Regions from separate parts of the Aliivibrio fischeri ATCC 7744 genome, predicted to be linked through region 3. Evidence: predicted binding sites of a transcription regulator. Region 3 holds the regulator's gene; each other region holds the start of a gene.
What was found. Region 3 encodes MetJ, which represses methionine synthesis genes. Its sites were predicted from a motif close to TTAGACNTNTANANGTCTAA; they were not measured.

Region 1 (7,444 bases), 1.1 Mb from region 3:
GGTGAAACAAAATTCGTGTATTTGATGCACCTAATGCTTTAGCGGCCATGACGTATTCCCGAGCTTTCTCTTTATAAGTCATGGTTCGCATATACCATGTCATCCCCATCCAGCCAAACATGACATTGATTAAGGTAAAAAGCATAAAACTTGGCTTCATGATGGAGACTAAAATCATGATGACATATAAGAAAGGCACCATAGACCAAATTTCGATAAAACGTTGAAAAAACAAATCAAACTTCCCACCAAAGAACCCCATTGCACAACCAACAGAAACACCGATGGCGTAAGATATTGCCAAGGTAATTAAAGCAAAGCCCATAGCAATCCGAAAGCCATAAACCAAGCGAGACACAATATCTCGACCAATCGTATCGGTGCCTAAATAATGTTGTCCTTCAAAACTGGGCTCAGTAGGAGGAAAATCCCCTGAAAAATCCTGTTCATAAGGGTTCCAAGGAATAATGGGCATGATAACGAAATTCCCTTTCCCCTCTTGTTCAAATTTAACTTTCAAATCTCGATAGTTGGTCTCATGGACATAATCAAGACCAAAGGTATTTCCCGGCTTCATATCTGTATAAGTTGGAAAATGCCATTCACCTTGATAACTCACCAATAAAGCACGGCTATTAACAAACATCTCTGCAAAAATAGAAAGAACCAATAAAGCCGATAAAATTAAGAATGACCAATAACCTCTTTTGATCCCTTTAAAACGTTGGATTTTCTTTTGCGTTAATGGACTTAAATTGAATGATAATGTCATAACTAGGCTCCAAAATTCACGCGTGGATCCACCACAGCAACACACACATCAGACAAAATATTGCCTATCATTAACATCATGGCATTAATCGCAAACAACCCCATCACCACAGGGTAATCACGCTCCATAATGGCTTCGTATCCAAGCAATCCAATGCCATCAATATTAAAAATAACCTCAATTAAGAATGATCCCGTCATAAAGAACATTAACGAATTACCAAAATGACTCGCAACAGGAATTAAGCTATTACGCAATGCGTGTTTACGAACCGCTTTTCTAAATGGCAACCCTTTAGCAATCGCGGTACGAACATAATCAGACGCTAAGTTCTCCATTAAATTATTTTTCATCGTCATGGTAAGTAGTGCAAAGTCACCGATCAAATAACAAAATAGAGGAAGAATGGCATGCCACATGATGTCTTTGATCTGTTCAAACGCACCAAAATCATCAAAGTCATCACTAATAAAACCGCCCATTGGAAACCACTCTAATTGATAACTAAACAAGCTAATCAAAAAGACCCCAATGACATAACCGGGTAAAGCAAAACCAACAAAGATGGCAATTGACGAGGTTGAATCTAAGATAGAACCATGTTTTAGCGCTTTTAAGTAGCCAAGCGGAATGGATATGAGATAACTGAGCAAAAACGTCATCCCTCCATAAAAGAGAGAAACAGGTAAACGTTCGGCTATCATGTCCCAAACAGGTTCATAATAACGAGTGGACTCACCCAAATCTAAAACAACCAACTTAGTTAACCAATCATAATACGCTTCAAACACCGGCTTATCTAAGCCATAAAAAGCATTCAGTTCTTCAATCTGCTCTTCCGATAAGGCGTTATTACCATCGGTAACACTGCTTGTGCCGCCCGTTTCTGAAGCACCCTGCATTTGTAGACTTAGCAGCATACGCTCTACTGGCCCACCCGGAACAAATCGAGTAAGAGCAAAAATAAGTAAAGTAATACCGATAAAGGTAGGAACAACTAATAAAAGTCGCCTAAGTAGGTAAGATATCATCCGTGACAGTACTCCATGTCCTTCGACAAACTCCGTTGTCGTTATACGAGTTAGGCTATATTTCTAGCCCAAACTGTATTTATTTTTATAATAATTTTATTAAGTTAGTTCAATAGTTAAGTAACTACAAAGACAACCATTGATAATGTAATTGAGTTAACAGTTTGCAGAATAGCGCGGGGATTAGAAAGTAAAAGGCGAGTTTTTGACACAATTGTTATGAAAGTGTCACAAATTAAACCTCATTGGATTAAATTATCTACTGATAAAAAGAGAGTTTTTAAACGAGGTTGTTACTGAAAAGGAATTTCACTTAAATGAGAAAGTATATCTTGTTGTTGTTCATCCGTAAGTAGATCCCACGTGTTAACCGTTTCATCTACAGGAGCTTTTTGATGGCATAATGCTTTCGGTTGCTCTTTGTCTAAAAGCAAACTCTTACCTTTATCAAGCTTATTCATAACGACCACCTTCATCTGTAATCCTTAATCAGATCACTTAAAATCCATCTATATACTCAACTCTAGGTAAATTTGCCTAATAAAGATACACTTTTCTCATCTTAAAAATAAGACAGAAAGAAAAAGTCCGCTAACATATTCATTGTTAACACATAAAAAAAACGCCCACAGATTTCTCTATAGGCGTTTCATTTATATTCTCTTTAACGAATCTAGCTAAGCAGACAAGAACTTTGGTACATCCGCAACACTATCAAGAACTGTTGTTGCTAATGCTTCACCTTCTTCAGTTACTGGCTTACCAGTTCGAACTAAAATACGAGTACCAACACCAGCCGCTTGCGCTGCCATCATGTCTTCTTTCTTATCACCGATCATGATTGAATTTTCCATGTCGATATCTAAGAAACGTTGTGCAGAAACCAACATACCCGGATTTGGTTTACGGCAGTCACATGCTTCTTTGTATTTTTCAACAGTCGCTTCAGGGTGGTGAGGACAGTAATAAATACCATCAAAGTCAACGCCATTATCAGCAAAGTTCCAATCCATCCATTCAGTAAGGATTTCAAATTGATCTTCAGTGAACATACCGCGAGCAATACCTGACTGGTTAGTTACCAATACTAATAGGTAACCCATTTCTTTGAGTTTTTTCGTAGCCTCAAATACACCATCAATGTATTCAAAGTCATCGCGTTTATGAACATATCCGCGATCAACGTTGATCACGCCATCTCTATCAATAAATACCGCTGGTTTGGACAAGGTGACACCCTCTATGAATCAAATCGATTAATACTAAAAATTATCTCATGCTTTTTACTTATTGACACCTTATTTTATGCGTTTAGACGTCTAGACGTAAAAATATCTATTGACTTAAATCAGTATCCGAAATAGCATCAGTAAAACATAAAAAATGAGAGATTGCTCAGGTTTTGTAACCTTTGTTAACTATCTTTTTACGAAATGCAGTTCAAGGCGAATCATGATTGAAATAAACCGTGTTAATAAGATTTTTTATCAAGGAGCAAAGGAAATTAATGCTCTTAAAGATATTAATCTTCGTATTGCTCAAGGCACCATCTTTGGTGTGATTGGCTCATCGGGTGCAGGGAAAAGCACACTGATACGCTGTGTAAACATGCTAGAAAGACCAACTGATGGTGAAGTGATTGTCGATGGTGTAGATTTAACGAAACTCTCTTCTAGTGAGTTAAGTAAAGCTCGTCGTAATATTGGGATGATCTTCCAGCACTTTAACCTTTTAGCATCACGAACTGTATTTGATAACGTTGCTTTACCATTAGAGCTTGCTGGTAAATCAAAACAAGAAATTCAAAAGAAAGTAACTGAATTATTAGATTTAGTTGGCTTAGCAGATAAACACCATACTTATCCTGCAAACCTTAGTGGTGGTCAGAAACAACGTGTTGCTATCGCTCGTGCACTTTCAACGGATCCAAAAGTGTTACTGTGTGATGAAGCAACTAGCGCCCTTGATCCTGCAACAACAAAATCAATTCTAGAACTGATTAAAGATCTAAACCGTAAATTAAGCATTACTATTCTTATCATTACCCATGAAATGGAAGTGGTAAAAAACATCTGTCATGAAGTAGCAATTATCGGTGGTGGAGAATTGGTTGAGAAAGGAGCTGTTAGTGACATTTTTGCGCATCCAAAAACAGCACTAGCTCAAGAATTTATTCGTGCAACATTAGATCTATCAATCCCTGAAGATTTCAAAGCCCGTTTGAAAGATACTTATGCTGAAGGTAGTTACCCTCTTATTCGTTTAGAATTTACAGGCTCAACGGTTGATGCTCCTGTTATCAGTCAAATATCTCGCGAATTTGATATTGATATTAGTATCTTAAGCTCTGATATTGATTACGCTGGTGGTGTTAAATTTGGTTTAATGCTTGCTGAAGTATTTGGTAATCAAGAATCAACTCAAAAAGCAATTGAGTTCTTACGTAATCATCATGTAAAAGTAGAGGTGTTAGGTTATGTCGTTTGATGTGATTTCTGCATGGCTTGATTTAAACAGCAAGTTATTATTAAACGCAACTGGCGAAACCCTATATATGGTTGCGGTTGCTGGTATCGTTGGCTTTGCTATTGGTATCCCTCTTGGTGTTGTTCTTCATATCACTAAAAAAGGTGGTCTAATGGAAAACACCGCGTTTAATAGCGTACTTGGTGCGATTGTAAACGTAGGACGTTCTGTACCTTTCTTGGTTTTAATGGTTGCAATTATCCCTGTAACAAAACTGATTGTTGGTAGCTTTATTGGCACTACAGCAGCTATCGTTCCACTAACCATTGGGGCGATTCCATTTGTTGCTCGTTTAATTGAAGGTGCGTTAATCGAAGTACCAAGTGGTCTGGTTGAAGCGGCACAATCAATGGGCGCAACACCACTGCAAATCATTACAAAAGTACTGCTTCCAGAAGCACTACCAACTATTTTAAACTCAGTTACTATCACACTAGTCACACTAGTTAGCTATTCTGCAATGGCAGGTACTGTTGGCGGCGGTGGTTTAGGTGATGTTGCTATTCGATATGGTTTCCACCGTTATGATTTAACTATCATGGCAGTGACCGTTGTTATGCTGATTGTTTTGGTTCAAATCATTCAATCTGTTGGTGATGCTTTAGTTAAAAAAGTCGATCACCGTTAATTTTATTTAATATGGAATTCATTTTTAAGGAGTAAATAATGAAATTGAATCTGAAAAAACTGGCTGCTGTTGCTGGCCTAGCATCAACACTTATCCTTACGGGTTGTGGACAAGAAGAAGCAAAAGCAAAAACAAATTCAATTAAAGTAGGCGTAATGGCGGGTGCAGAAGCACAAGTTGCTGAAGTTGCAGCTAAAGTAGCAAAAGAACAATACGGTCTTGATGTTGAACTTGTTACTTTTACAGATTATGTAACACCAAACGCAGCATTGGATGATGGTTCTATTGACCTAAACGCATTCCAACACAAACCATACCTAGATCAACAAGTTGCTGATCGTGGTTACAAAATTGAAATTGCAGGTAACTCTTTTGTATACCCAATTGCTGGCTACTCTAAACAAGTAACATCAGTTGACCAAATTGAAGATGGCGCACGTATCGCCGTACCAAACGATCCAACCAACCTAGGTCGTTCTCTACTTCTTCTTCAACAACAAGGGTTAATTACTCTTCGTGAAGATGCAGGCCTTGCAGCAACGGTTCGTGATATTACGGCTAACCCTAAAAACATCACTATTGTTGAATTAGATGCAGCTCAATTGCCTCGTTCTCTTGATGATGTAGCGTTATCTGTAATCAACACAACTTACGCAAGTAGCATCAACCTAGTACCAGAAAAAGACGGTATTTTTGTAGAAGATAAAGAGTCTCCATACGTAAACCTAATCGTTGGCCGCACAGACAACGTAAACTCAGAAAACGTTAAAACATTTGTTAAAGCGTACCAATCTGAAGAAGTTTACCAAGCTGCTCTTAAAACATTCAAAGGTGGCGTAGTTAAAGGTTGGTAATCTCCTTCTTTTAACAAGTTATTCCACAAAAGGTTGACGTGAGAGCGTCAACCTTTTTTAATGCCTGAAGATATTAATAATGAAAAATGGCCTAATGACTTATCACATCGACCCTATTGGTTTTATTCAATCTCCTTACAAAGAAAAATTTGCGGTACCTCGTCAGCCTCGTTTGGCTCCGAGTGCTACATCAAGAATTAAACTCGTCGGTGAGGCTAATTCACCAGAAGCGATTCGTGGCATCGAACAATTCTCTCACCTATGGTTACTTTTTCTATTTGATCAAAACCTTGAAGCCGGCTGGAGACCAACAGTTCGTCCACCACGATTAGGTGGAAATGAACGTATTGGTGTGTTCGCTTCTCGTGCCACATTTCGTCCAAATGGCATTGGTATGTCTGCTGTTGAGTTAAAAGGAGTTATCCAGGAAGGGAATCAAACCTATTTAGAATTAGGCAGTGTCGATTTAGTTGATAACACGCCAATTATTGATATCAAACCTTATATCCCCTATTCAGATTCAATTCCCGATGCCCTTGGCGGCTTTGCCGATAAAGAACCCGATGTGTTAGATGTGTTTTTATCCATAGATGCACAAAAATCACTGAGTTCTCACCCACAAAGAAGAGAGATAGAGGCGGTGATCAAAGAAGTACTAGGACAAGATCCTCGTCCAGCTTATAAAAAAGGAAAAGTCGATAACAAAGAATACGCCGTAAATTTGTTTGATTTAAACGTAAAATTCCTTGTTGAAAGCAATTCTATTACAGTTACTGCAATTGATCGCTTTTGAGATCGCTTTAGGGCTGATATTATATAGGGCTTAATTTTAGATTTGAGCCCATTCTTAAGAGAACAGACTCTATACTAAGGTTGAACTCTCGGTTTAACTGTTTAAATCGAGCTATTCCAATATTCATAACTAACAAATGGATGAAAACATGCGCACTAGCAAATACCTTCTTTCAACACTGAAGGAGACTCCAAACGACGCAGAAGTAGTAAGCCACCAGCTTATGCTACGTGCAGGTATGATTCGTAGACTGGCTTCAGGTTTATATACTTGGCTACCTACTGGTCTACGTGTACTGCGTAAAGTCGAAAACATCGTTCGTCAAGAGATCGACAATGCAGGTGCAATCGAAACATTGATGCCCGTAGTTCAACCATTTGAACTTTGGGAAGAAACAGGCCGCTCAGAAAAAATGGGCCCTGAACTACTTCGTTTTACTGACCGTCATGTTCGTCCGTTTGTACTTAGTCCAACAGCTGAAGAAGTTATCACTAGCCTTGTTCGTAACGAAGTTAGCTCTTACAAACAACTTCCGCTAAACCTGTACCAAATTCAAACTAAATTCCGTGACGAACGTCGTCCACGTTTTGGCGTAATGCGTGCTCGTGAATTCTGCATGATGGATGCATACAGCTTTGATATCGACAAAGAAGGCCTGCAAAAGTCTTACGATGCAATGCACGATGCATACTGTAAAGCATTCGACCGTATGGGTCTTGAATACCGTCCAGTATTAGCTGACTCTGGTGCTATCGGTGGTAGTGGTTCTCAAGAGTTCCACGTACTTGCAGAAAGCGGTGAAGATTTGATCGCATTCTCAACAGAATCTGATTACGCAGC
Region 2 (7,444 bases), 850 kb from region 3:
CATCAGCAGGTGCTGACTCACCAAATGTTGTCATACCGATGATCTTGCCACCGAAACCAACGTACTTGTACCAGAAATCAGCAATGCCAGCTTCAATTGCGATACGTTTAGTTACCGCTGATGGAAGTACTGCTTCACGGTATGCTTCGTCTTGTTTATCAAAGGCATCTGTTGATGGCATTGAAACAACACGTACAGCTTTACCTTCTGCTGTCAGTTGTGCTGCTGCTTCGACTGCAAGCTCAACTTCTGAACCTGTTGCAATAAGAATCAACTCAGGTTGGCCTTCACAATCCTTAAGGATGTAAGCACCTTTAGCGATATCTGCAACTTGCTCTTGTGTACGCTCTTGTTGTGCAAGGTTTTGACGAGAGAAGATTAAAGAAGAAGGACCATCTTTACGCTCGATAGCCAGTTTCCATGCTACAGCAGATTCAACTTGGTCACATGGACGCCATGTGCTCATGTTTGGTGTTAAACGTAGAGAAGCAATTTGCTCAACTGGTTGGTGAGTTGGACCATCTTCACCAAGACCGATAGAGTCGTGCGTGTAAACTTGGATGTTTTGCACTTTCATTAGTGCAGCCATGCGCATTGCGTTACGAGCGTATTCCATGAACATTAGGAACGTTGCGCCGTATGGTACGAAACCACCGTGCAAAGCAATACCATTCATGATTGCTGTCATACCGAATTCACGCACACCGTAGTGGATGTAGTTACCTGAGAAGTCATTTGCTTCTAAAGATTTAGAACCTGACCACATCGTTAAGTTAGATGGTGCAAGGTCAGCAGAGCCGCCCATGAATTCAGGTAGCATAGCACCAAACGCTTCTAGTGCATTTTGAGATGCTTTACGTGATGCGATGTTTGCAGGGTTAGCTTGAAGATCAGCAATAATTGCATTTGCTTTTTCTTCCCATTCTGCAGGTAAGTCACCATTTACACGACGTTTATATTCTGCCGCTAATTCAGGGTATGCCGCAGCATATGCATCGAATTTTGCATTCCAAGCAGCTTCTTTTTCAGAACCCGCTTCTTTTGCATCCCATTCGCCATACACATCTGCAGGAATTTCAAATGCACCGTGTTCCCAACCCAATTGAGCTTTAGTTGCTGCAATTTCTTCAGCACCTAATGGAGCGCCGTGACAGTCGTGTGTACCTTGTTTATTTGGAGAACCAAAACCAATTACTGTTTTAGTACAAATTAACGAAGGACGAGGGTCAGCTTTAGCCGCTTCAATTGCTGCATTGATAGCATCTGAATCGTGGCCATCAACCGCAGGAATTACATGCCAACCGTATGCTTCAAAGCGTTTAGGTGTATCGTCAGAGAACCAACCTTCAACTTCACCATCGATAGAGATACCGTTGTCATCCCAAAATGCGATTAATTTGCCTAGACCTAATGTACCAGCAAGTGAACACGCTTCGTGAGAGATACCTTCCATTAGACAACCGTCACCCATGAACACGTATGTGTTGTGATCAACGATATCGTGGCCTTCACGGTTAAATTGTGCAGCTAATGCTTTTTCAGCCATCGCCATACCAACACCGTTAGTGATGCCTTGACCTAATGGACCCGTAGTTGTTTCTACGCCTGGTGCATAACCATACTCAGGGTGACCTGGAGTTTTAGAATGCAGTTGACGGAAATTCTTTAAGTCTTCGATAGACAGGTCATAACCTGAAAGATGAAGCAGAGAATAAATCAGCATAGAGCCATGACCATTTGAAAGAATAAAACGGTCGCGGTCAGCCCACTCTGGATTTTGTGGGTTGTGATTTAGGTGGCTACGCCATAATACTTCAGCGATATCTGCCATACCCATAGGTGCGCCTGGGTGACCAGAATTTGCTTGTTGAACACCATCCATGCTTAAAGCGCGGATTGCATTTGCTAGATGTTTACGTGAAGACATGCCTGCTCCTGAAAATTCGAAGGACTATATTGTTGAGCAAGTTAATCACTATTGATTAACCTAAATTTGCAGGTGCGTATTGTCGCAAAGCCTCATCGGCACTGCAAACGATTACTTAGTAAATAAGACGCTTTTTTTCACGATTTTGACAGAAAACCTGATTTATACCGATAAATCTCACAACAAAACGCAAACGATTGGTTATGTCTTATATTTATTTTCTTAAACTAAATGAGTTGTAATTAATCAATTTTACTTTATTATGGCCGTCTAGATGGAAAAACACCTACACTGTTAAACGTATAGACTTATATAGATTGTGGGTATTTTTAGAACTTATTATTTATAGAAGTGGAGCTCCCTTATGGCTAAGCACCTATTTACCTCTGAGTCAGTATCAGAAGGTCATCCAGATAAAATTGCAGATCAGATTTCAGATGCAGTACTTGATGCGATCTTAGAACAAGATCCAAAAGCGCGTGTTGCGTGTGAAACATACGTAAAGACTGGCATGGTGATGGTTGGTGGTGAAGTAACCACTTCTGCATGGGTTGATATCGAAGAAATCACTCGTGAAACCGTTCGTGAAATCGGCTACGTTCATTCAGACATGGGTTTTGATGCAAACTCTTGTGCCGTACTAAACACAATTGGTAAGCAATCTCCAGACATCAACCAAGGTGTTGATAAAGCTGACCCTAAAGAACAAGGTGCTGGTGACCAAGGTATCATGTTTGGTTACGCAACTAACGAAACGCCAATTTTAATGCCAGCTCCAATTACCTACTCTCACCTACTTGTTCAAAAACAAGCAGAAGTACGTAAAAGTGGCAAGCTAGACTTTCTACGCCCAGATGCAAAATCTCAAGTAACTTTCCAATACGACCAAGGTAAAATTGTTGGTATTGATGCAGTTGTTCTTTCAACACAACACTGTGATTCTGTAACAACACCAGATCTTCGTGAAGCAGTAATGGAAGAAATCATCAAGCCAGTACTGCCTGCAGAATGGTTAAATAAAGACACTAACTTCTTTATTAACCCAACAGGTCGTTTTGTTATCGGTGGTCCAATGGGTGACTGTGGTCTTACTGGTCGTAAAATTATCGTTGATACATACGGCGGTGCAGCTCGTCACGGTGGCGGTGCATTCTCTGGTAAAGATCCATCAAAAGTTGACCGTTCAGCAGCATACGCAGCACGTTACGTAGCGAAAAACATCGTAGCAGCTGGCATGGCTGACCGTTGTGAAATCCAACTTTCATACGCAATCGGTGTTGCTGATCCGACATCTATCATGGTTGAAACGTTCGGTACTGAGAAGGTATCTCACGACATCATCATTGAAGCCGTTCGTCAAAACTTCGACCTACGCCCATACGGCCTACAAGAAATGCTTAACCTTCTTCAGCCTATCTACAAGAAGACAGCAGCTTACGGTCACTTCGGTCGTGAAGAGTTCCCATGGGAAGCAACAGATAAAGCCGCAATCCTTCGTGATTTTGCTGGTATTAAATAAGTACTATTTACTTATTTCTGAATTTAAAAAGGAAGCTTCGGCTTCCTTTTTTATGTTTACAGCATGAATAATATCTTCCTATCTATTGATTAATCCTCTTTGAAATGGTCTATTTAATCGTTCTTCCTTTCCGGAAGTTTGAAAACCGATAATAAAGAGACGTAATGACCCCACTTCAACAAGCATCAATAGCAAAAGCACAACAATGTATTCAACAAGCTTCTACCTTTTTTAATCGTCCTTTTTCTCTGCCAGAAATCAAATTTACTCAGCGTGGAAAAATTGCAGGAACAGCACGTCTTCAAGGCTGGGAAATACGCATTAACCCTATTTTATTAGAAGAAAATCAACACACGTTTATTAATGAAGTGATCCCTCATGAAATCGCTCACCTAATCACATTCAAATTGTATGGTCGTGTGCGCCCTCACGGAAAAGAATGGCAAGGAGTCATGAATCAAGTATTCAACCTCCCCGCTCGTACAACACACAGTTTCAGTGTCGATTCAGTTAAAGGAAAAACCTTTCCTTATCGTTGCAAATGCTCGACACACGAATTAACGGTACGTCGCCATAATCGAGTGCAAAAAAAACAGACTCAATATGTATGTAAAAACTGTCAATCGCCATTAAAACTCTCTAGAGCCAAAATCAACTGTAGTTAAATTAACGACTTCTAATAATTAATTTATCTATAAAGCGGTTTAACAATAAGCTACTCTTACTGGATTAATACAATCATCAGTAGTAGTTATTATGAAATTAATCCGCTTACTTATTAGCATTATCGCTATTGGCTCTGCATTTAATGTATTAGCCGCTCCCCCTTCTTCATTTTCAAAAGCCAAAAAAGAAGCAGTCAAAATCTATTTAGATCACCCAACCTCATTTTATTGTGGCTGTGACATTACTTGGAAAGATAAAAAGAAAGGCATTCCTGATTTACAAAGTTGTGGCTATAACGTGCGTAAACAAGAAAAACGAGCAAGCCGAATCGAGTGGGAACACGTGGTTCCAGCATGGCAATTTGGTCACCAACGCCAATGTTGGCAAGATGGTGGTCGTAAAAACTGCACCCGAAAAGATAAGCAATTTAAGTTAATGGAAGCCGATTTACATAACCTGGTTCCAGCAATTGGCGAAGTAAATGGTGATCGTTCTAACTTCCGTTTTTCACAATGGAATGGCAATAAAGGCGCATATTACGGTCAGTGTGCCTTCAAAGTGGATTTCAAAGGACGTGTCGCTGAGCCACCAGCACAATCAAGAGGTGCTATTGCTCGTACTTATTTATACATGAACCAAGAGTATCGTTTCAATTTATCAAAATCACAACGTCAACTAATGAACGCATGGGATAAGCAATACCCTGTATCTGAGTGGGAGTGTGAACGCGATAAGCGCATTGCTAAAATTCAAGGCAACCATAATCAGTTTGTCTACAAAGCATGTCGCAAATAGACATAATTAGAGGTTGAAAAAGCACACTTTAACCTCCATCCTTAAATACAAGATAGTTAAAGAAAAGTAGACCATGAGAATACCAAGAATCCACCACCCAGAGCTTCTTCCTTCACAAGGAAAAGTGAATTTAAGTGATGATGCAGCAAATCACGTTGGTCGTGTAATGCGAATGAAAGAAGGTGAATCTGTGCTTCTGTTTGATGGAAGCGGAGCTGAATTTCCAGCTGTAATCACTTCAGCATCAAAAAAGAGTGTTGAAGTGGAAATCACTGAGCGTATTGAGCGTAGCAGCGAATCACCACTTAACTTACATTTAGGTCAGGTTGTTTCTCGTGGCGATAAAATGGAATTTACCATTCAAAAATCGGTCGAATTGGGTGTGAATGTGATTACACCACTGATCTCTGAGCGCTGTGGCGTTAAATTGAATAAAGAGCGATTTGAAAAGAAATTAGATCAATGGCAAAAAATTGCAATTGCTGCATGTGAGCAATGTGGACGTAATACCGTTCCTGAAATTCGTCCTATTATGTCATTAGAAGAGTGGTGTGCAGAAGAGTACGATGGGTTAAAGCTCAACCTTCATCCACGAGCAAAATACTCAATCAATACACTTCCTGAACCGGTAACAAATGTACGCTTGTTAATTGGTCCTGAAGGCGGTTTATCGTCTGAAGAAATTAACATGACAGAACAATATCAATTTGAAGAAACGCTGCTTGGTCCTCGTGTTCTACGAACAGAAACCGCAGCGCTTACCGCAATTACAGCCCTACAAGTTCGTTTTGGCGATCTTGGCTAACTGGAGAAACACAATGATCAAACTCGGTATCGTAATGGATCCAATTTCATCCATTAACATTAAAAAAGACTCTAGCTTTGCCATGATGCTTGAAGCTCAAAAACGTGGTTGGGAAATTCATTACATGGAAATGAGTGACCTGCATTTAGATCAAGGCAAAGCGGTTGCTGATACCAAAGTCGTTGAACTAAAAGAAGACCCAGCAAGTTGGTATGAGTTCAAATCAGAACAAACTATCGACCTTGCTGATCTTGATGCGGTACTAATGCGTAAAGATCCCCCATTCGATACTGAATATATCTACGCAACTTACATTTTAGAGCGCGCTGAAATTCAAGGTGCACTGATTGTAAACAAACCACAAAGCCTTCGTGATTGTAACGAAAAGCTATTTACTGCTTGGTTCCCTGAGTTAACACCTACAACACTAGTAACGCGTAAGGCTGAAAAAATTAAAGCCTTCCGCGAAGAGCATGGCGATGTGATTCTTAAACCACTAGATGGTATGGGTGGCGCTTCTATTTTCCGAGTAAAAGCCGGCGATCCAAACGTATCAGTGATCATCGAAACATTAACCAATCACGGACAAAACTACTGCATGGCACAAACCTTTGTTCCTGATATTAGTAACGGTGATAAGCGTATTCTGGTGGTTGATGGTGAGCCAATGCCTTACTGTTTAGCTCGAATTCCAGCAAAAGGGGAAACTCGCGGCAACTTAGCAGCAGGTGGTACCGGTGAAGCACGTCCATTAAGTGAGACAGATTGGGCAATTGCTAATGCAGTAGCTCCAACATTGAAAGAAAAGGGTCTAATCTTTGTAGGACTCGACGTGATTGGCGACAAGCTAACTGAGATTAATGTAACAAGCCCAACCTGTATTAAAGAAATTGAAGCGGCTTTTGATATTTCGATTACAGGCAAATTAATGGATGCAATTGAGCGCCGAATTAACGCTTAATCACATTCTAACTGTATTGAGGGGGCAACTCCTCAATATTAATACCAATTGGTTTATGCGTTATCTTTAGCGGTATTTACATTGGTATTAATCTCGCTTTCCGGGAGGCTCTGTGAATTTAAAAAATCATTTTTTAGTTGCTATGCCTAGTATGAAAGATCCGTTCTTTCAACGAAGCGTTATTTATATTTGTGAACATGATTCTGATGGAACCATGGGCTTACGCATCAATGAGCCTGTACAGATTTCATTAAAAGGAATGCTAGATCAAATAGAACTAGATAATCCATCACCTATCATTTTCCCTCAAACATTAAGCCAACCAGTATTAAATGGTGGGCCGGTGTCGGATGATCGTGGTTTTGTTCTTCATTCAAATAAAGATAACTATTTATCAAGCATTCAAGTGACTGATGAGTTATCAGTAACAACCTCAAAAGATATTCTTGCTACATTAGGTACAGAATACCAACCATATAAATATCTTGTTGCACTAGGATACTCTGGATGGGAAGGTGGACAGCTTGAAAAAGAATTATCAGAGAATACATGGCTGACTTTAGAAGCAGACCCAAGCGTTATTTTCGATACTCCTATTCCAGATCGTTGGCGTAAAGCATTACAACTACTGGGAATTAACCCTGCAAATTTATCAAGTGAGATTGGACACGCATGAGTTCACGCACCATTATGGCCTTTGATTTCGGAACCAAGAGTATTGGTTCTGCGATTGGACAAGAAATCACAGGAACAGCAAGTCCACTAAAAGCA
Region 3 (7,444 bases):
ATCTTTATTCTCTTTTTTGGAAAAACCGTCAACTTGATCACCAATTTCATCACCATAGTATAGGGTTATTGGGCCTGTATAAGCGGCTTGAAAAGAGAGGGCTGCTTTGTGTCGAGTCCAATAGTTTTTGTCATTTGGATTAGCAATATCACCACGTTGAAGTAAGTCACCAAAGCGAACAACATCGTGATTTCCTAGCATTAAATTCGGTACAGCATGAGGAGGGTAAAGCTCGTGCATTTGCATACCTTGATTAAGCCAATCCCCTCCTTTATGTCCTACGCCACTTTCATTAACTGCAAAGGTTTCAGCAATGCGAAAACGCAGAGGAAAGTCAAAAGCTGAGCAAAGAGCAGGATTTTGTTCGCTGCCATAACCTGTTTCAGTTATGTAGTTTTCGTTATTCCAGATCTCGGCAACCATATAGCCGAGTGGATTTACTTGTTCACCTTTATTATTGGTATAAAAGGTTTCTTTTGATGCGGCGTCAACGGCTTTACGAATGTTCGTCCAAGATTGTGTTGGCACTTGGTAGGCTTGGTCTAATCGCCAGCCGTCGATTTTTAATTCTTTAATCCAGTAGGTTGCGACTTCTTTATAAAAAGCTTCGCTTTCAGGGTAGTTAACAGGATTGTGCTCTCCTGCTGGAAGTAACCCTGTTGGCGATGGCTTAATCAGTCCTTTTTTATGGTGGCCAAATACGCCATCAAATAATACGTAAATACCACGCTTGTGAGCCTCTTCAACCAGTTCTTTGGCTTTTTCTAATGTGCCAAAGCGTGGATCTATTTTAAAAAAGTCAGTAGCAAAATATCCGGTAGCATCGAGTTTATCAGCCCAATGGTCTTGATTATCTAGAGGGGCAGATTCAAAGACAGGAGTCATCCAAATGGCATTCATACCAAGCGATTGAATGTAATCTAATGAATCAATAATTCCTTGTAAGTCGCCATTATGATGACTTGGGCCATAGCCAGTGCCATGTCCGATTGTGTTATCACCATCGACAAAGCTTTCGACCATGATTTGGTAAATTCGTAAGTTATCGCTTTGTGCCGTCATTTGCGGATCACACTGATAAGCTAAGGAAGAGAGGTCATTATTAGATGTTGAGCTACATGCGCTCAAAAGTGAGGTAATAGCGAGGGCTATTGTTGTTTTTGCGATCTGTTTTTTCACAGTAAGTCCTTTATATTTATAAGTAGGGCACTGTGATTATTTATTAGCCAAGAGGGAATGTAATCCTCCTAATTTTATTAAAAGAAGGAGGAGACAAAAGGAGGAGGAATAAAACGTATTTACTCTTCGTCAAACGCTTCGAATTCGATCCCCATTGCCGTCATTAATGCTTTTGCTTCAGCTGGAATATCATCTGGACGATCTTTACGTAGATCTTCATCTGTTGGTAAAGGCTGGCCAGTGTATGCGTGGAGGAATGCTTCACACAATAATTCACTGTTTGTCGCATGACGTAGGTTGCTTACTTGGCGACGAGTACGCTCGTCAGTAAGGATTTGAAGTACCTTTGTTGGAATAGAAACAGTAATTTTTTTTACTTGTTCGCTTTTTTTACCATGTTCGGCATAAGGACTTAAATAGTCACCATTCCAATCAGCCATTGTTCACCTTCGTTCAGAATTATTGATGTATATAAGTAGAATAGGCGATTTTAGCGATATTTACCGCTAAAAGTAAAGACATATAGACGTCTAGAAGTGTTGACGTCTCATTTTGTGGTGGTAAAGTAGACTATATACTTATGGATTAGCGTATATCAGTCATATTAATTATATGAGCGGGAAATTGCGAAGGAAAATTATCTATTATTAGAAATAAATTTCGGTAATTAATTTTATGTAATTATGAAATTTAAGACATGAAGATAAAGACATTCCCTTGTAAGCCTGTTTAGATAGTTTATATCGTTGGTATTACATTACTGCACCGCAGTTTGGAAGGGAAATTATGAGCGAAAGAAAACCTGCAACTATTGCTGTTCGTACCGGCATTGAAACAGACTCACAACATAACGCTGTTGTGCCACCTATCTACTTATCAACTAACTATAGTTTCCCAGAATTTGGGGATGTGCCTAAGTATGATTATGCTCGTTCTGGAAATCCAACTCGAACTCAATTAGAAACCACTCTTTCAGATTTAGAAGGTGGTGCAGGTGCAGTAGTAACTAACTGTGGAACATCCGCTCTTAATTTAATGGTATCGGCACTGCTTGGTCCTGACGATTTAATTGTTGCTCCCCATGATTGTTATGGAGGAACTTATCGATTGTTTAATACCCGTGCAAATAAAGGAGATTTTCAAACTTTATTTGTAGACCAATCTAATACTGAAGCTTTAGATGCTGCAATTGCTAAAAAGCCAAAATTAATCTTACTTGAAACCCCTTCAAATCCATTAGTACGTGTGGTGGATATTGCTGAAATTTGCCAAAAAGCGGCTCAAGTTGGTGCGTTAGTCGCAGTAGACAACACTTTCCTTTCACCTGTACTACAGCAGCCTCTCTCTTTAGGGGCGGATTTTGTTATTCACTCTACGACTAAATATATTAACGGACATTCTGATGTTGTTGGTGGTGTACTTATCGCTAAAACAAAAGATCATGCGGATGAGCTTGCATGGTGGGGGAACTGTATTGGAGCTACTGGTACTGCATTTGATAGCTACTTAACACTGCGTGGTATTCGAACATTGGGTGCACGTATGCGTGTGCATGAAGAAAATGCAATGGAAGTTCTCAAATGTCTTCAAGAACAGTCATTAGTAGGTACGATTTACCACCCAAGTTTACCTGATCATCCCGGTCATGAAATTGCAAAGCGTCAACAAGCAGGCTTTGGTGCTATGCTCAGTTTTGAACTAAATGGTTCACTTGAGCAATTGAAAGTATTCGTTAAAGAATTGAAATACTTCTCTTTAGCCGAGTCTTTAGGTGGTGTTGAAAGTTTGATTGCGCATCCAGGAACTATGACACATAGAGCGATGTCTGATGAAGCTCAAGAAGAAGCCGGATTAGCTCCAACATTATTGAGATTATCTGTTGGATTAGAAGATAGCCGAGATCTTATCGCTGATCTTCAACAAGCATTTACGATTGCCGCAGAGGTGAAATAATGACAAAACCTTGTTCTCGTCAATTACACAAATTTGGTGGTAGCAGCTTAGCTGACCCTGAGTGCTACCGCCGAGTTGCCACCATCTTAAAAGAATATTCAAATGAACATGATTTGATTGTTGTTTCTGCTGCAGGTAATACAACAAACCGTATTTTAGAGTGGATAGATAACCTTTCTAAAGATGGGCGTTTAGCTCATAACACATTAGAGTCTTTGCGGACATACCAACAGGAACTGATAACTGAATTACTGTCTGCTGAGAATGCTGAACCTTTATTGGCTGTTTTACATCAAGAATTGATTGCGATAGGGCAATTACATGCACCGTTAACAGAGGTGCAGCAAGCTGATGTATTAGGTCATGGTGAAGTATGGTCTTCAAGATTACTTTCTGCGTATTTAAATCAAATTGATTTACAAGCAGCTCCTCTTGATTCTCGAACCTTTCTAAGGGCAGAGCGAGCAGCGCAACCTGAAGTGGATCGTGTGCAGTCTTGGCCTTTGTTTAAAGAGCAGGTAGCTCAGCATCCACATGGACGAATTGTGATTACTGGTTTTATGGCTCGCAATCAAAAAGGAGAAACCGTACTTCTTGGTCGAAATGGTTCTGATTATTCGGCAACCATGATTGGTGCCCTTGGTGAGGCGTCGTGCGTTACTATCTGGAGTGATGTTGCTGGTGTGTTTAGTGCTGATCCTAGAAAAGTTGAAGATGCGTGTTTACTGCCATTATTAAGATTGGATGAAGCGAGTGAGTTAGCTCGTTTAGCCGCGCCTGTATTGCACAGTAGAACATTACAACCTGTAGCTCAAAGTGCATTAGATTTGAGTCTACGTTGCAGTTATCAGCCTGAATCTGGTTCAACCCGAATTGAGCGTGTATTGGTTTCTGGACGAGGCGCAAAAATTGTCACGTCATTAGAAGATGTCTATTTGATCCAGCTTGGCTTTGGTCGTGGACAAGATTTTGAACGCGCTCAACAAGAGGTTCTTTCTTTACTTACTCGTTCTCAACTGCAGCCATTAGCCTTAGAGCCTCAAGCTGATCAGTTTACATTATTGCTCGCTTATACTTCTGAAGTCGTGAATGAAGCGTTAGAAGTGCTACAAAACTCAGCGGTACATGCTGAAATTAAGCTAAAAGAAGGCTATTCAATGGTTGCTGCTGTTGGTGCGGGGGTTACCGCGAATGCCATTCATAGTCATGGTTTTTATCATCAACTGAAAAATTCCCCTCTTGAATTTGTGTACGCATCAGAATCGGGTTTAAGCCTTGTCGCTATTTTACGTAAAGTTGATACCTCATCGATCATTAATGCCATTCATAACAGCTTATTCCAAGCGCAAAAACGAGTGGGATTGATCCTGTGTGGACATGGAAATATTGGTTCTCAATGGTTATCACTATTTACTCAACAAAAACGTCAACTTGAAAAGCGTCATGGAATGCAGTTTTCACTCATTGGTGTTGTTGATAGAGAGCGTTGTTGGCTTGATTTTGATGGGTTAAATAGTACTGAGGTGGTTGCTAAGTTTGATGATGAAGCAACAAACTATACGGATTTTGATTGGATTGAAAAAGTCGGCGCCGTTCAAGGTTATGATGATGTTGTTGTTTTAGATGTAACGGCAAGTGCTGATCTTGCTAATCGATATTCAAAAATTGCAGAACAAGGAATGCATCTGATCTCAGCGAATAAAGTTGCTGGCTCAGCGCCAAGTGCTGATTATCAAGCGGTAATTGATGCCTTTGCTAAAACATCGCGTCACTGGTTATATAATGCAACGGTTGGAGCTGGTTTGCCTATTAATCATACCGTAAGAGATCTTCGTGAAAGTGGTGATGAAATTATCGCATTATCGGGTATTTTTTCTGGTACGTTATCGTGGCTGTTTCAACAATATAATGGTGATGTTCCTTTCACTGAATTAGTCGATTTAGCTTGGCAACAAGGATTGACTGAACCGGATCCAAGACACGATCTTGATGGGTCGGATGTCATGCGCAAATTGGTGATCCTTGCTCGTGAAGCAGGACTTCATATTGAACCTAATCAGGTAAAAGTTGAATCACTTGTTCCTAGTGAATTATTAGAAACAAGCCTTGATGATTTTCTGTCTCAAGGTGAAGTGATTAATGAATTATTGCTTGAACGACTAACAAAAGCTAAGAAAGAACAGAAAGTATTACGCTATGTGGCTCGTTTAAATAAAGACGGTAGCGCAACGGTTGGAATAGAGGCATTACCTGAATATCACGCATTAGCCAATCTATTACCATGCGATAATATTTTTGCCATAGAGAGCAAATGGTATAAAGATAATCCACTGGTGATTCGAGGTCCAGGAGCTGGACGAGAGGTGACTGCAGGTGCGATTCAATCTGATTTAAATCGTATTGCTTCGCTGTTTTAACATCATTTAACCTTATGCATATTTATTAAGCCATACACCTTGTATGGCTTTTTTGTACCCATTGTCTTGAAATACGCATATTTTCAATATTTAGATTAATTTATATTTTTAGTTAACTGTTTGAATAAAAAAGCTTATGTAGCACTTAAAAACAATTAAGCATAAATTAAAATTAAAATAATTAACATGCTATGGATTTTGTAAATCTATTCAGTAATGATAATTGAAGTTCGATTAACATACGTCTGTTCAATATCTATAACAAAAATAAAATGTATGTAATCGTTTTCTTTATGATAATGATTAATTGCTGAGAGAGTAATACATGAATACGCCTGAAACTTCTTTATCTTCTGTTGCACGTACAGAACAAATATTACGTGGTGTTGATCTTAACTTATTGACTGTTTTTGATGCGGTAATGCAAGAACAAAATATAACAAGAGCAGCACAAAACTTAGGCATGTCACAGCCAGCAGTAAGTAATGCTGTATCACGTTTAAAATTAATGTTTAATGATGAATTATTTATTCGTCATGGCCGTGGTATTCAACCGACACAACGTGCTCGTCAGTTATTTGCACCGATGCGTCAGGCGCTTCAATTGGTTAAAAACGAATTACCAAGCTCAACATTCTCACCTGAAACATCAATGAGACAATTTAAGCTATCTATTTGCAGCCCATCAGATATTCGTTTTGCACCACGCATTATGAAAGATATTCAAAATAAAGCGCCACATATTAGCTTAAAGCTTTCTGGTGAACATGAGCCAAACATTGCTCAAAAGCTGCGTTATCAGGAAGTGGATTTTGTTATCGATTACGTTCGATTCGACGAACCTGGTTTTATGAGTACAGAATTGTTTACTGATGAATTAGTTGTGGTAGCTTCTGTTAATCATCCACGTCTACAGAATGGTATCAATAAAGAGCAATTAGCAAGTGAAAAGCATGCTGTACCTGCTCGTATTGAAAATACAAAAGGTTTTGCTGATCATTTATATACAGATTCTTTATATGAACAAGCTTATAAAGGCGCAAGTATTAGTAATATTTTGTATGTTGTTTCTCAATCAGAACTGATCACTGTTGCGCCAAAATGGTTAGTGAACTCAATGCCAAATCGTGATCAATTGATAGTTTTACCACTGCCTATCGAGTCAAAAGGCATTAGTGGCTATTTAAGCTGGCACGACTCTTACCAAAAAGACAAAGGTCATATTTGGATGAGAGATCAGTTGATGCTTATTTGTGGTGAAGAAGTGGTTGCATCAAGCAAAGGCATGATGTTTTAAGCCTTTAAAATAGAAATGATAATAGAAAAAGGTTGCGTATTTTACGTAACCTTTTTTTTAAACACATTATTCGATATAACGAAAATGTAGATTATTAATAATAAAGTTGTTAATTGTGGTTCTCTGAAATGGGTTTCACACAACAATACTTACATTTTATACAGAGAAACAGTTGCCTTTTTTGTCACCAATTGTACACTTTGTGCAGATTATAGCTTACACCTGTAAGCCTAAAGGTGATACGAGATGACTATTCAAAACCTACATATTGTAAAAGAGATCCGCCAACATATCGCAAATAAGCCAAATGACACGGCAATGCGTGAGCGTCAATGCAGTATTTTAATTGATACGCAATGCTCTGCATGGAGTGATATTACGTGGGGAGAATTTGGTGAGCAAATGGATAAGCTATCATTAGCTTTACTTGCCCATGGATTGAAAGTACAAGAAAAAGTAGGAATTTTCTCTAATAACATGCCTCGTTGGACTGTTGCTGATTTTGCCTCAATGCAATTACGTTCAGTACCCGTTCCTATTTACCCAACAAATACGCCAACGCAAGCCGCATACATTATTAACGATGCGGATATTCGTA

Region 1: the regulator MetJ is predicted to act here: its motif matches at 3,115-3,134, upstream of metN (methionine ABC transporter ATP-binding protein MetN).
Region 2: the regulator MetJ is predicted to act here: its motif matches at 2,222-2,241, upstream of metK (methionine adenosyltransferase).

The regions. Positions count from the first base shown of each region.
Region 1 is NZ_CP092712.1:733,553-740,996, reverse strand. It holds gene AVFI_RS03520 (ABC transporter permease) at 1-772, opposite strand, end outside; gene AVFI_RS03515 (ABC transporter permease subunit) at 775-1,803, opposite strand; gene AVFI_RS03510 (hypothetical protein) at 2,097-2,264, opposite strand; gene gmhB (D-glycero-beta-D-manno-heptose 1,7-bisphosphate 7-phosphatase) at 2,481-3,032, opposite strand; gene metN (methionine ABC transporter ATP-binding protein MetN) at 3,256-4,290, shown strand; gene AVFI_RS03495 (methionine ABC transporter permease) at 4,280-4,957, shown strand; gene AVFI_RS03490 (MetQ/NlpA family lipoprotein) at 4,996-5,811, shown strand; gene tsaA (tRNA (N6-threonylcarbamoyladenosine(37)-N6)-methyltransferase TrmO) at 5,891-6,604, shown strand; gene AVFI_RS03480 (proline--tRNA ligase) at 6,753-7,444, shown strand, end outside.
Region 2 is NZ_CP092712.1:473,309-480,752, reverse strand. It holds gene tkt (transketolase) at 1-1,927, opposite strand, end outside; gene metK (methionine adenosyltransferase) at 2,292-3,446, shown strand; gene AVFI_RS02285 (SprT family zinc-dependent metalloprotease) at 3,611-4,111, shown strand; gene AVFI_RS02280 (endonuclease) at 4,203-4,907, shown strand; gene rsmE (16S rRNA (uracil(1498)-N(3))-methyltransferase) at 4,981-5,712, shown strand; gene gshB (glutathione synthase) at 5,726-6,673, shown strand; gene AVFI_RS02265 (YqgE/AlgH family protein) at 6,786-7,349, shown strand; gene ruvX (Holliday junction resolvase RuvX) at 7,346-7,444, shown strand, end outside.
Region 3 is NZ_CP092712.1:2,596,824-2,604,267, reverse strand. It holds gene AVFI_RS11905 (alpha-amylase family glycosyl hydrolase) at 1-1,179, opposite strand, end outside; gene metJ (met regulon transcriptional regulator MetJ) at 1,299-1,619, opposite strand; gene AVFI_RS11895 (O-succinylhomoserine (thiol)-lyase) at 1,966-3,132, shown strand; gene AVFI_RS11890 (bifunctional aspartate kinase/homoserine dehydrogenase II) at 3,132-5,549, shown strand; gene leuO (transcriptional regulator LeuO) at 5,875-6,846, shown strand; gene AVFI_RS11880 (AMP-dependent synthetase/ligase) at 7,093-7,444, shown strand, end outside.